One region of the Streptomyces sp. KLMMK genome, then DNA from elsewhere that is predicted to be linked to it. Evidence: predicted binding sites of a transcription regulator. Region 1 holds the regulator's gene; each other region holds the start of a gene.

What was found. The regulator HrcA, encoded in region 1, represses chaperone genes, less so after heat shock. The targets are predictions, from matches to a motif close to TTNGCACTCNGNNNNNCNGAGTGCNAA.
Region 2: groES (co-chaperone GroES) is a predicted target of HrcA. The motif match lies at 1,681-1,707, and genes of this name have one in related genera.
Region 3: groL (chaperonin GroEL) is a predicted target of HrcA. The motif match lies at 1,074-1,100, and genes of this name have one in related genera.

Annotation. Positions count from the first base shown of each region.
Region 1 is NZ_JBAMDC010000159.1:211-3,482, reverse strand. Features, by position in the region: gene V7793_RS21555 (MBL fold metallo-hydrolase) at 1-516, opposite strand, end outside; gene hrcA (heat-inducible transcriptional repressor HrcA) at 703-1,719, shown strand; gene dnaJ (molecular chaperone DnaJ) at 1,720-2,856, shown strand; partial or broken gene V7793_RS21540 (nitronate monooxygenase) at 3,019-3,272, shown strand, end outside.
Region 2 is NZ_JBAMDC010000128.1:4,022-7,293, forward strand. Features, by position in the region: gene groL (chaperonin GroEL) at 1-1,116, opposite strand, end outside; gene groES (co-chaperone GroES) at 1,223-1,531, opposite strand; gene V7793_RS19435 (polysaccharide deacetylase family protein) at 1,938-2,837, opposite strand; gene V7793_RS19440 (class I SAM-dependent methyltransferase) at 3,066-3,272, shown strand, end outside.
Region 3 is NZ_JBAMDC010000231.1:4,520-7,791, forward strand. Features, by position in the region: gene V7793_RS25795 (ubiquitin-like small modifier protein 1) at 11-286, shown strand; gene V7793_RS25800 (cold-shock protein) at 710-916, shown strand; gene groL (chaperonin GroEL) at 1,263-2,885, shown strand; gene V7793_RS25810 (PTS transporter subunit EIIC) at 2,994-3,272, opposite strand, start outside.

The DNA of each region.
Region 1 (3,272 bases):
GCCCGCGACGAAGACCGCCAGGTCGTGCGCGGTGTGGCCGGGCCCGAGGTTGGCGAGGAGCGCCTGACGCCCGCCGCCCAGGTCCAGCGTCAGCTCCCCGCTGACCGGGTGCCGGGGCGTGACGAGCCGCTCGGCGGCCTCCGCGGCGGCGCCGGGCGCGAGCCCGTACCGTTCCGCGTCCAGGCGCAGCTCCTCGCGCTCGCGCCGCATCAGCTCGGCGGCGCCCACGGCCGCGTACACCTCCGCGCCCGGGAAGGCCGCCGTGCCGAAGACGTGATCGAAGTGGGGGTGCGTCAGAGCGATATACGTCACTCCCCGGCCGAACAGTTCGCGCACCTCGTGCCCGATCTCCGCGCCCTCGGCGACCGTCGAGCCGGTGTCCACGAGCAGCACGCCCGTACTGCCTGTGACGACCCCGACGGTGGCGTCCCACGTCGGCATTCGGCGGCGCGCGACGCCCGGCGCGAGCCGTTCCCACCGTGCTGCATCCCCGTGGCCTTGCTGACCGCTGTCCATAGCAGGACGCTAGCGGGAGCGCGGTACGGTTGCCCGTCCGGCGTCCTGCCGCGGGCACGCGGCGGGGACGGCTCTTGCCCTGCCTGTGGTGCACGGCCGTACACTGGCTGGAGGGCTTTGGCACTCGCGACTGCTGAGTGCCAGGAACGGGCCCCGTAAGACGGTCTGGACTTGGAGGTGCGCGCGATGCTGAGCGAACGCAGGCTCGAGGTGTTGCGCGCCATCGTCCAGGACTATGTGGGTACAGAGGAGCCGGTCGGCTCCAAGGCCCTCACCGAGCGGCACCGGCTGGGCGTCTCCCCGGCCACGGTGCGCAACGACATGGCCGCGCTGGAGGAGGAGGGCTTCATCGCCCAGCCGCACACCAGCGCCGGCCGTATCCCGACCGACAAGGGCTACCGGCTCTTCGTCGACCGCCTGGCGGGCGTCAAGCCCCTGTCGACGCCGGAGCGGCGCGCCATCCAGAACTTCCTGGACGGCGCCGTCGACCTGGACGACGTCGTGGGGCGTACGGTCCGCCTGCTGGCGCAGCTGACCCGGCAGGTCGCGGTGGTGCAGTATCCGTCGCTGACCCGTTCGACGGTGCGCCATGTGGAGCTGCTCTCGCTGGCTCCGGCCCGCGTGATGCTCGTGCTGATCACGGACACCGGGCGGGTCGAGCAGCGCATGATCGACTGCCCGGCCCCGATCGGCGAGATCTCCCTCGCGGATCTGCGCGCGCGGCTCAACAGCCGTGTCGTGGGCCGCCGGTTCACGGACGTCCCGCAGCTGGTGGCGGATCTGGCCGAGTCCTTCGAGCAGGAGGACCGCGGAACCGTTTCTACGGTGCTGGCCACCCTGCTGGAGACGCTGGTCGAGGAGACCGAGGAGCGGCTGATGATCGGCGGCACCGCCAATCTCACCCGTTTCGGTCACGACTTCCCCCTCACCATCCGGCCCGTGCTGGAGGCGCTGGAGGAGCAGGTCGTCCTGCTGAAGCTGCTGGGCGAGGCCAAGGACTCCGGGATGACGGTGCGCATCGGTCATGAGAACGCTCACGAGGGACTGAACTCCACATCGGTCGTCGCCGTCGGCTACGGTTCGGGCGACGAGGCAGTCGCCAAACTCGGCGTGGTCGGACCGACCCGCATGGACTACCCCGGAACGATGGGAGCGGTACGCGCAGTGGCACGTTACGTCGGACAGATCCTGGCGGAGTCGTAAGTGGCCACGGATTACTACGCGGTCCTGGGCGTACGGCGCGACGCCTCGCAGGACGAGATCAAGAAGGCCTTCCGCCGCCTCGCCCGCGAGCTGCACCCGGACGTCAACCCGGACCCGAAGACGCAGGAGCGGTTCAAGGAGATCAACGCCGCCTACGAGGTGCTCTCGGACCCGCAGAAGAAGCAGGTCTACGACCTCGGCGGCGACCCGCTCTCGGCGTCCGGCGGCGGTGGCGGCGCCGGTGGCTTCGGCGCGGGCTTCGGCAACTTCTCCGACATCATGGACGCCTTCTTCGGACAGGCGTCGCAGCGCGGCCCGCGCTCGCGCACCCGGCGCGGCCAGGACGCCATGATCCGTCTCGAAGTGACCCTCGACGAGGCCGCCTTCGGGACGACCAAGGAGATCCAGGTCGACACCGCCGTCGTCTGCACCACGTGCAGCGGCGAGGGCGCGGCCCCCGGCACCTCCGCCCAGACGTGTGACATGTGCCGCGGCCGCGGCGAGGTCTCGCAGGTCACCCGCTCCTTCCTCGGCCAGGTGATGACCTCCCGGCCGTGCCCGCAGTGCCAGGGCTTCGGCACCGTCGTGCCCACGCCCTGCCCGGAGTGCGCCGGCGACGGCCGCGTCCGCTCGCGGCGCACCCTGACGGTCAAGATCCCGGCCGGTGTCGACAACGGCACCCGGATCCAGCTCGCGGGCGAGGGCGAGGTCGGCCCCGGCGGCGGCCCCGCCGGCGACCTCTACGTCGAGATCCACGAGAAGCCGCACACGGTCTTCCAGCGCCGCGGTGACGACCTGCACTGCACGGTCACCATCCCGATGACGGCCGCGGCCCTCGGCACGAAGGTGCCGCTGGAGACCCTGGACGGCGTCGAGGAGATCGACATCCGGCCCGGTACGCAGTCGGGCCAGTCGATCCCGCTGCACCAGCGGGGCGTCACGCACCTGCGCGGCGGCGGCCGCGGCGACCTCATCGTGCACGTCGAGGTCATCACCCCCAACAAGCTCGACCCGCAGCAGGAAGAGCTGCTGCGGCAGCTGGCGAAGCTGCGGGGCGAGGAGCGGCCGATGGGCGAGTTCAAGCCGGGGCAGCAGGGGCTGTTCTCGCGGCTGAAGGACGCGTTCAACGGGCGGTAGGCGCCGGGCCGGGGGTCGCTCCGGGCGCTGAGCGCCCGGCTGCGCACCCCCCTGGTCCTCTACGCACCTGTGTGGTCTTTTTCACCGGACGGGCTCGGATCGAGCCCGTCCGGTGATTGACATGGTCTGTGACACGATGTGGTCATGGCATACGAACCCAGGGTGGCCTCCGTGCTCACCGGCCTGTGCCGGCACCCGGTCGTGCAGGCGCCCATGGCCGGCGGCGTCTCCGGGCCCGCCCTCGCGGCCGCGGTGTCCGAGGCCGGCGGCCTCGGCTTCCTGGCCGCCGGTTACAAGACGCCCGCGGCGATGTACGAAGAGATCAAGCAGCTTCGCGCCCGTACCGCCGCACCCTTCGGTGTGAATCTGTTCATGCCGCAGCCCCCCGCCGCCGACCCGGCCGCGGTCGAGGTCTA
Region 2 (3,272 bases), on a different contig from region 1:
GAGCTTGGCGAGGCGCTCCTGGAGCTTCTCGCGGTCCCAGTCGGAGTCCGTGGCCTCGATCTCGGCCTTGATCTGGGCGACGCGGCCCTGGACGTCCTCGGAGTTGCCGCCACCGTCGACGATGGTGGTGTCGTCCTTGGTGATGGTCACGCGGCGGGCGGAGCCCAGCACGTCCAGGCCGACCTGGTCGAGCTTGAGGCCGACCTCCTCGGCGACGACGGTGCCGCCGGTCAGGGTGGCCATGTCGCCCAGCATCGCCTTGCGGCGGTCACCGAAGCCCGGGGCCTTGACGGCCACGGCGTTGAAGGTGCCACGGATCTTGTTGACGACGAGGGTGGAGAGGGCCTCGCCCTCGACGTCCTCGGCGATGATCAGCAGCGGCTTGGAGGAGCCACCCTGGATGATCTTCTCCAGCAGGGGCAGCAGGTCCTGGATCGAGGAGATCTTGCCCTGGTGGATGAGGATGTACGGGTCCTCGAGGACGGCCTCCATGCGCTCCTGGTCGGTGACCATGTAGGGCGACAGGTAACCCTTGTCGAAGGCCATGCCCTCGGTGAAGTCCAGCTCCAGACCGAAGGTGTTCGACTCCTCGACGGTGATGACACCGTCCTTGCCGACCTTGTCCATCGCCTCGGCGATGAGCTCGCCGACCTGCTTGTCCTGGGCGGACAGGGCGGCGACGGCCGCGATGTCGGCCTTGTCCTCGATCGGACGGGCGGTCGCGAGCAGCTCGTCGGAGACGGCCTTGACCGCGGCGTCGATGCCCTTCTTCAGGGCGGCCGGGGAGGCGCCGGCGGCGACGTTGCGCAGACCCTCGCGGACCAGCGCCTGGGCCAGGACGGTCGCGGTGGTGGTGCCGTCACCCGCGATGTCGTTGGTCTTGGTCGCCACCTCCTTGACGAGCTGGGCGCCGAGGTTCTCGTACGGGTCCTCGATCTCGACCTCACGGGCGATGGTGACGCCGTCGTTGGTGATGGTCGGGGCACCGAACTTCTTGTCGATGACGACGTTGCGGCCCTTGGGGCCGATCGTCACCTTGACCGTGTCCGCCAGCTTGTTGACACCGCGCTCGAGGGCGCGACGGGCGTCCTCGTCGAACTTCAGGATCTTCGCCATGGTTGCTTCAAGTCCTCTCAAACGAACTGCGCCCCGGCGCCCGGTTGTCCGGACGGTAGTCGCGGAAACGGGGACCAGGGGCGCAGATCACATCAAACGGGGTGAATTACTTCTCGATGATCGCGAGCACGTCGCGAGCCGAGAGAACGAGGTACTCCTCGCCGTTGTACTTCACCTCGGTGCCGCCGTACTTGCTGTACAGCACGACGTCGCCGACCTGGACGTCGAGCGGAAGGCGGTTGCCGTCCTCGAAGCGGCCCGGGCCCACGGCCAGGACGACGCCCTCCTGGGGCTTCTCCTTGGCGGTGTCCGGAATAACCAGGCCAGAGGCCGTGGTCTGCTCGGCGTCGAGCGGCTGGACCACGATGCGGTCCTCGAGCGGCTTGATGGCAACCTTGGAGCTGGCGGTCGTCACGATCCGACCTCCCCCTTCGGAGATTCACGGGGTTATCTGTCTGAGGTGGCGACCAGGAGGATCCGTCGTCGCGGGTGCCGGATTCTGCCCGTCGCTGCGTTTGGCACTCCCGGGTGGAGAGTGCCAACGGAGCCGAGACTATGACGCGGTTAGCACTCGGTCAAGCGGAGTGCCAATTCGCCGTGCGGCGAGCTTGCAGTTCACCCCTGGGGGTAAGGCACCCGGCCGGTCGGGGCGGCGCGCTCCTGCGTTCCGGCGCGGAGGTGGATCTGCCCGCGGGCCACGGGTCGTAATCCTCCGGATTCCCATGCGGCGCGTACGACGCGTGCAGCGCGTAGGACGCGTGGGGCGCGCACGGCGCTACCGTGCGCACAGCCGGATGCCGGATGCCCGGCGCCCGGCCGGCCTAGACGTAATCCTCCAGGCGCGCCACCGTGAACCCCTGCCGCTCGATGCTGCGCAGCATGTTGGTGACCATCTGCGTCATGGTCGTGCCCTTGAGCTCCGAGGGGCCGCGGAAGTGGGCGAGGACGATGTCGCCGGAGCGCAGCTTGCCGCCGTCCGCGTAGCGCATGTCGTTGATCTGCATCGTCGCCTCCCACAGCAGCAGCGCCTTCACCCCGCAGCTGCCGGCCGCGGCGAGGGTGGCGTCGTTGTAGTTGCCGTAGGGCGGCCGGAACAGCGGCGGCTTGCTGCCGTACCGCTTCTCCAGGGCGCCCTGCTGGCCGCAGACCTCGCGGCGCTGCGCGTCGGCGGAGAGGGTGCGGAGGTTGGGGTGGGAGAGGGTGTGGTTGTGGATGCCGTTGCGGTTCCCCTCGCCCCGCAGCTGCTCGAAGTAGCCGTAACCGCTGCCCGCGCGGGCGATGTCGTCGGTGAGGAACATCGTGAAGGGCAGCTTCAGGTCCTTGGCCATCTTCACGAATTCCGGGTCCTTCTCCGCCCCGTCGTCGAAGGTCAGGAAGACGACCTTGTCGCTGGTGGGCACGCGCCGGATCACCTTGGGCGCGTCGCCGGCCTTCATCCCGTCCGTCAGCTTGGCGGCCGGCGGGGCGGGCGGCGCGGCGAGGGGCTTGTCCAGGCCCCAGCGGCGGTAGGCGGCGGCGTCCGGGACGGCGGAGGCCGAGGGCGAAGACGCCGCGTCCATACGCGGAGAGGGGGACGCGGACGCCGTTCCCTTGCCGCCGCCGGAGGAACCGGAGCAGCCGCTGAGGAGCAGGGCCAGCAGGAGCGTGCCCGCGGCGGCGGCACGGGCGGACGCGCGGGCGGATATCGGGCCGGAGATAGGGCCGGAGATAGGGGAGCTCACACCTCCGATTGTTGTGCATGTGTTCGAGCCAGGCGGACCGGGCGGAAGGGCGGGCCTGTCGGAGGGCCGGGGAGGGGGCCTGGGCAAGAATGGCTGGGCAAGAATGGCCGGGTGCCAGCACAGAACGAACCGAACAAGCCGAACAAGCCGAACGCCCGGGATGAACCGGACGCGTCGGCGGCCGCCGTCGCCGCCTTCACCGCCCTCCTCACGGACGAGGGCCGCAGCCTGCTCGCCGGGCTGCGCGACCACGACCCCGCCCGGGAACTGGCCACGGCGACCCGGCTGCGCCGCGACCACCCCGCGGAGCTCGTCTCGGCAGCGCTCGGCATGGCCCGGCTGCGGCAGCGGGCGGTGGCGAAGTTCGGGCCGGAGGACGCGTACCGGATGTTCTTCACGCCGAACGGCGTGGAGCAGTCGACGCGGCGGTCCGTG
Region 3 (3,272 bases), on a different contig from region 1:
AGGTTTTCCCATGAGCGTTACCGTCCGCATCCCCACCATCCTCCGCACCTACACCGGCGGGAAGGCCGAGGTCTCCGCCGAAGGCGCGACCCTCGCCGATGTCCTCCAGTCCCTGGAGAAGAACCACTCCGGCATTGCGGCCCGCGTGCTCGACGACGCCGGCAAGCTGCGCCGGTTCGTCAACGTCTACGTCAACGACGACGACGTCCGCTTCGAGCAGGGGCTGCAGACCCCCACCCCGGACGGCTCCGCCGTCTCCGTCATCCCGGCCGTCGCGGGCGGCTGAGGTTTCACAGGGTTCTTCCGTTATTGCCGCACGACGTCCCCGGAATCGCCCCGTCCGTAAAGCGGACGGGGCGATTCCGCCTGTTGAGCGCGATACAGTTGGGACGATCCCCGCCCGGCGTCAGTGCCGAACGCATATGAGAACCCGTCAAGTTGTGCGCGAAGTGTGTGCACGAAATGCCGGGTTGGTTGCGTTATACCCGGCCCGACTTGCCCTGAAATACCCGGAGTTCAGCCGATTTCCTCGATCGGCCATGCCCGGAATTCTCGTCCGAGTGACCTGTTGCAGACGGCATCCGTGCAGATACATTCAGCCGCGGTCGACGCGTTCCGGCGCACACCCACTGGGCTGCCAGGGGGTGAGGTCTGACCCGGGTCCGCGAAGTGCGGTCCTGCGCAAGGGCCAGTAATAGGGGAGTTAGGCATGGCTCAGGGCACCGTCAAGTGGTTCAACGCGGAGAAGGGCTACGGCTTCATCGCGGTCGACGGTGGTGCGGATGTATTCGTCCACTACAGCGCGATTCAGATGGACGGCTACCGCACCCTCGAGGAGGGTCAGCGGGTCGAGTTCGAGATCTCGCAGGGCCAGAAGGGGCCGCAGGCGGACATGGTGAAGCTGCAGCAGGTCTGATCGCGGCGCATCGACCACCGGCTCGCTCGGTTTGCAGAGGGGCTCGCACCCGACGGGGTGCGAGCCCCTCGCGCGTGTGCGGGGCGCGTGGGGTGGGTACGGCTGCCTGGGGCCCCTGCTCCGGGCGCCCCGTGGGCGTGACTGTCCCCCCGAGGCGCTTGCACTCTCCCTGGTCGAGTGCTAATCATTGGGCTTAGCACTCTCCGAGTGAGAGTGACAGATTTGGACCGTCGGTGAGGTCCGCATGCCAGGCGGGGCAAGGAACCGCAGGGTGCGCAGGCCGTCCGTCGCGGGCGCCAGTGCGGTCCGGAGCAGTCTCCACCCCGTCCTGGGAGGACCACTTCACATGGCCAAGATCATCGCGTTCGACGAGGAGGCACGGCGCGGTCTCGAGCGCGGGATGAACCAGCTCGCCGACGCCGTCAAGGTCACCCTCGGCCCCAAGGGCCGCAACGTCGTCCTCGAGAAGAAGTGGGGCGCCCCCACGATCACCAACGATGGTGTCTCCATCGCCAAGGAGATCGAGCTCGAGGACCCGTACGAGAAGATCGGCGCCGAGCTGGTCAAGGAGGTCGCGAAGAAGACGGACGACGTCGCCGGTGACGGCACGACGACCGCGACCGTCCTGGCCCAGGCCCTGGTCCGCGAGGGCCTGCGCAACGTCGCCGCGGGTGCCAACCCGATGGCGCTGAAGCGCGGTATCGAGAAGGCCGTCGAGGCCGTCTCCGGTGCCCTGCTCGAGCAGGCCAAGGACGTGGAGACCAAGGAGCAGATCGCCTCCACCGCCTCCATCTCCGCCGCCGACACCCAGATCGGCGAGCTCATCGCCGAGGCCATGGACAAGGTCGGCAAGGAAGGCGTCATCACCGTCGAGGAGTCCCAGACCTTCGGTCTGGAGCTGGAGCTCACCGAGGGTATGCGCTTCGACAAGGGCTACATCTCGGCGTACTTCGCCACCGACATGGAGCGTATGGAGGCGTCCCTCGACGACCCGTACATCCTGATCGTCAACTCCAAGATCGGCTCGGTCAAGGACCTGCTGCCGCTCCTGGAGAAGGTCATGCAGTCCGGCAAGCCGCTGCTGATCATCGCCGAGGACGTCGAGGGCGAGGCCCTGTCCACGCTCGTCGTGAACAAGATCCGCGGCACCTTCAAGTCCGTCGCCGTCAAGGCCCCGGGCTTCGGCGACCGCCGCAAGGCCATGCTCGGTGACATCGCCATCCTCACCGGTGGCACCGTCATCTCCGAGGAGGTCGGCCTCAAGCTGGAGAACGCCGGTCTCGACCTGCTCGGCCGCGCCCGCAAGGTCGTCATCACCAAGGACGAGACGACCATCGTCGACGGTGCCGGTGACAGCGACCAGGTCCAGGGCCGCGTCAACCAGATCCGCGCCGAGATCGAGAACAGCGACTCGGACTACGACCGCGAGAAGCTCCAGGAGCGCCTCGCGAAGCTGGCCGGCGGCGTGGCCGTCATCAAGGCCGGTGCCGCGACCGAGGTCGAGCTCAAGGAGCGCAAGCACCGCATCGAGGACGCCGTTCGCAACGCGAAGGCGGCCGTCGAGGAGGGCATCGTCGCCGGTGGTGGCGTGGCCCTGCTGCAGGCCTCCCAGGTGTTCGAGAAGCTGGAGCTCGAGGGCGACGAGGCCACCGGTGCCGCCGCCGTCAAGCTGGCCCTGGAGGCCCCGCTCAAGCAGATCGCGGTCAACGCCGGTCTCGAGGGCGGCGTCGTCGTGGAGAAGGTGCGCAACCTGACCCCGGGCCACGGTCTCAACGCCGCCACGGGCGAGTACGTCGACCTGGTCGCCGAGGGCATCATCGACCCGGCCAAGGTCACCCGCTCCGCCCTGCAGAACGCCGCGTCCATCGCTGCGCTCTTCCTCACCACCGAGGCCGTCATCGCCGACAAGCCGGAGAAGGCCGCCGCGGCCGCTCCGGGCGGCATGCCCGGCGGTGACATGGACTTCTGATCCTGACGGATCACCTGTCCTGACGCTGTACGCGCCCGAGGGCGGTGCCCCCCACCAGGGGGGTGCCGCCCTCGGGCCGTTGTTCCATCCGTTGTTCCATCCGCTGTTCTATCCGTTGTTCTCTGCGGGGTGTTCTGCGTTCAGCTCGCGCAGCGACCGGCGGCTCAGCCCGAACGCGTACGTCGCCGCGAATCCCGCCGCGTAGCCCGCCAGCAGGCCCGCCCCGTAGACCGCCACTGCCCGGCCCAGGCCGTGGCCGCCCTGCAGCAGCGGGAACAGGGCCCAGCCCGACGGGCCGATGGCCGTCGAGCCGACCGTGTCGCCCAGCTGCCCCAGCAGCCCCACGAACGCTCCTCCGAACGCGCCGCCGACGCAGGCGGTGACGAA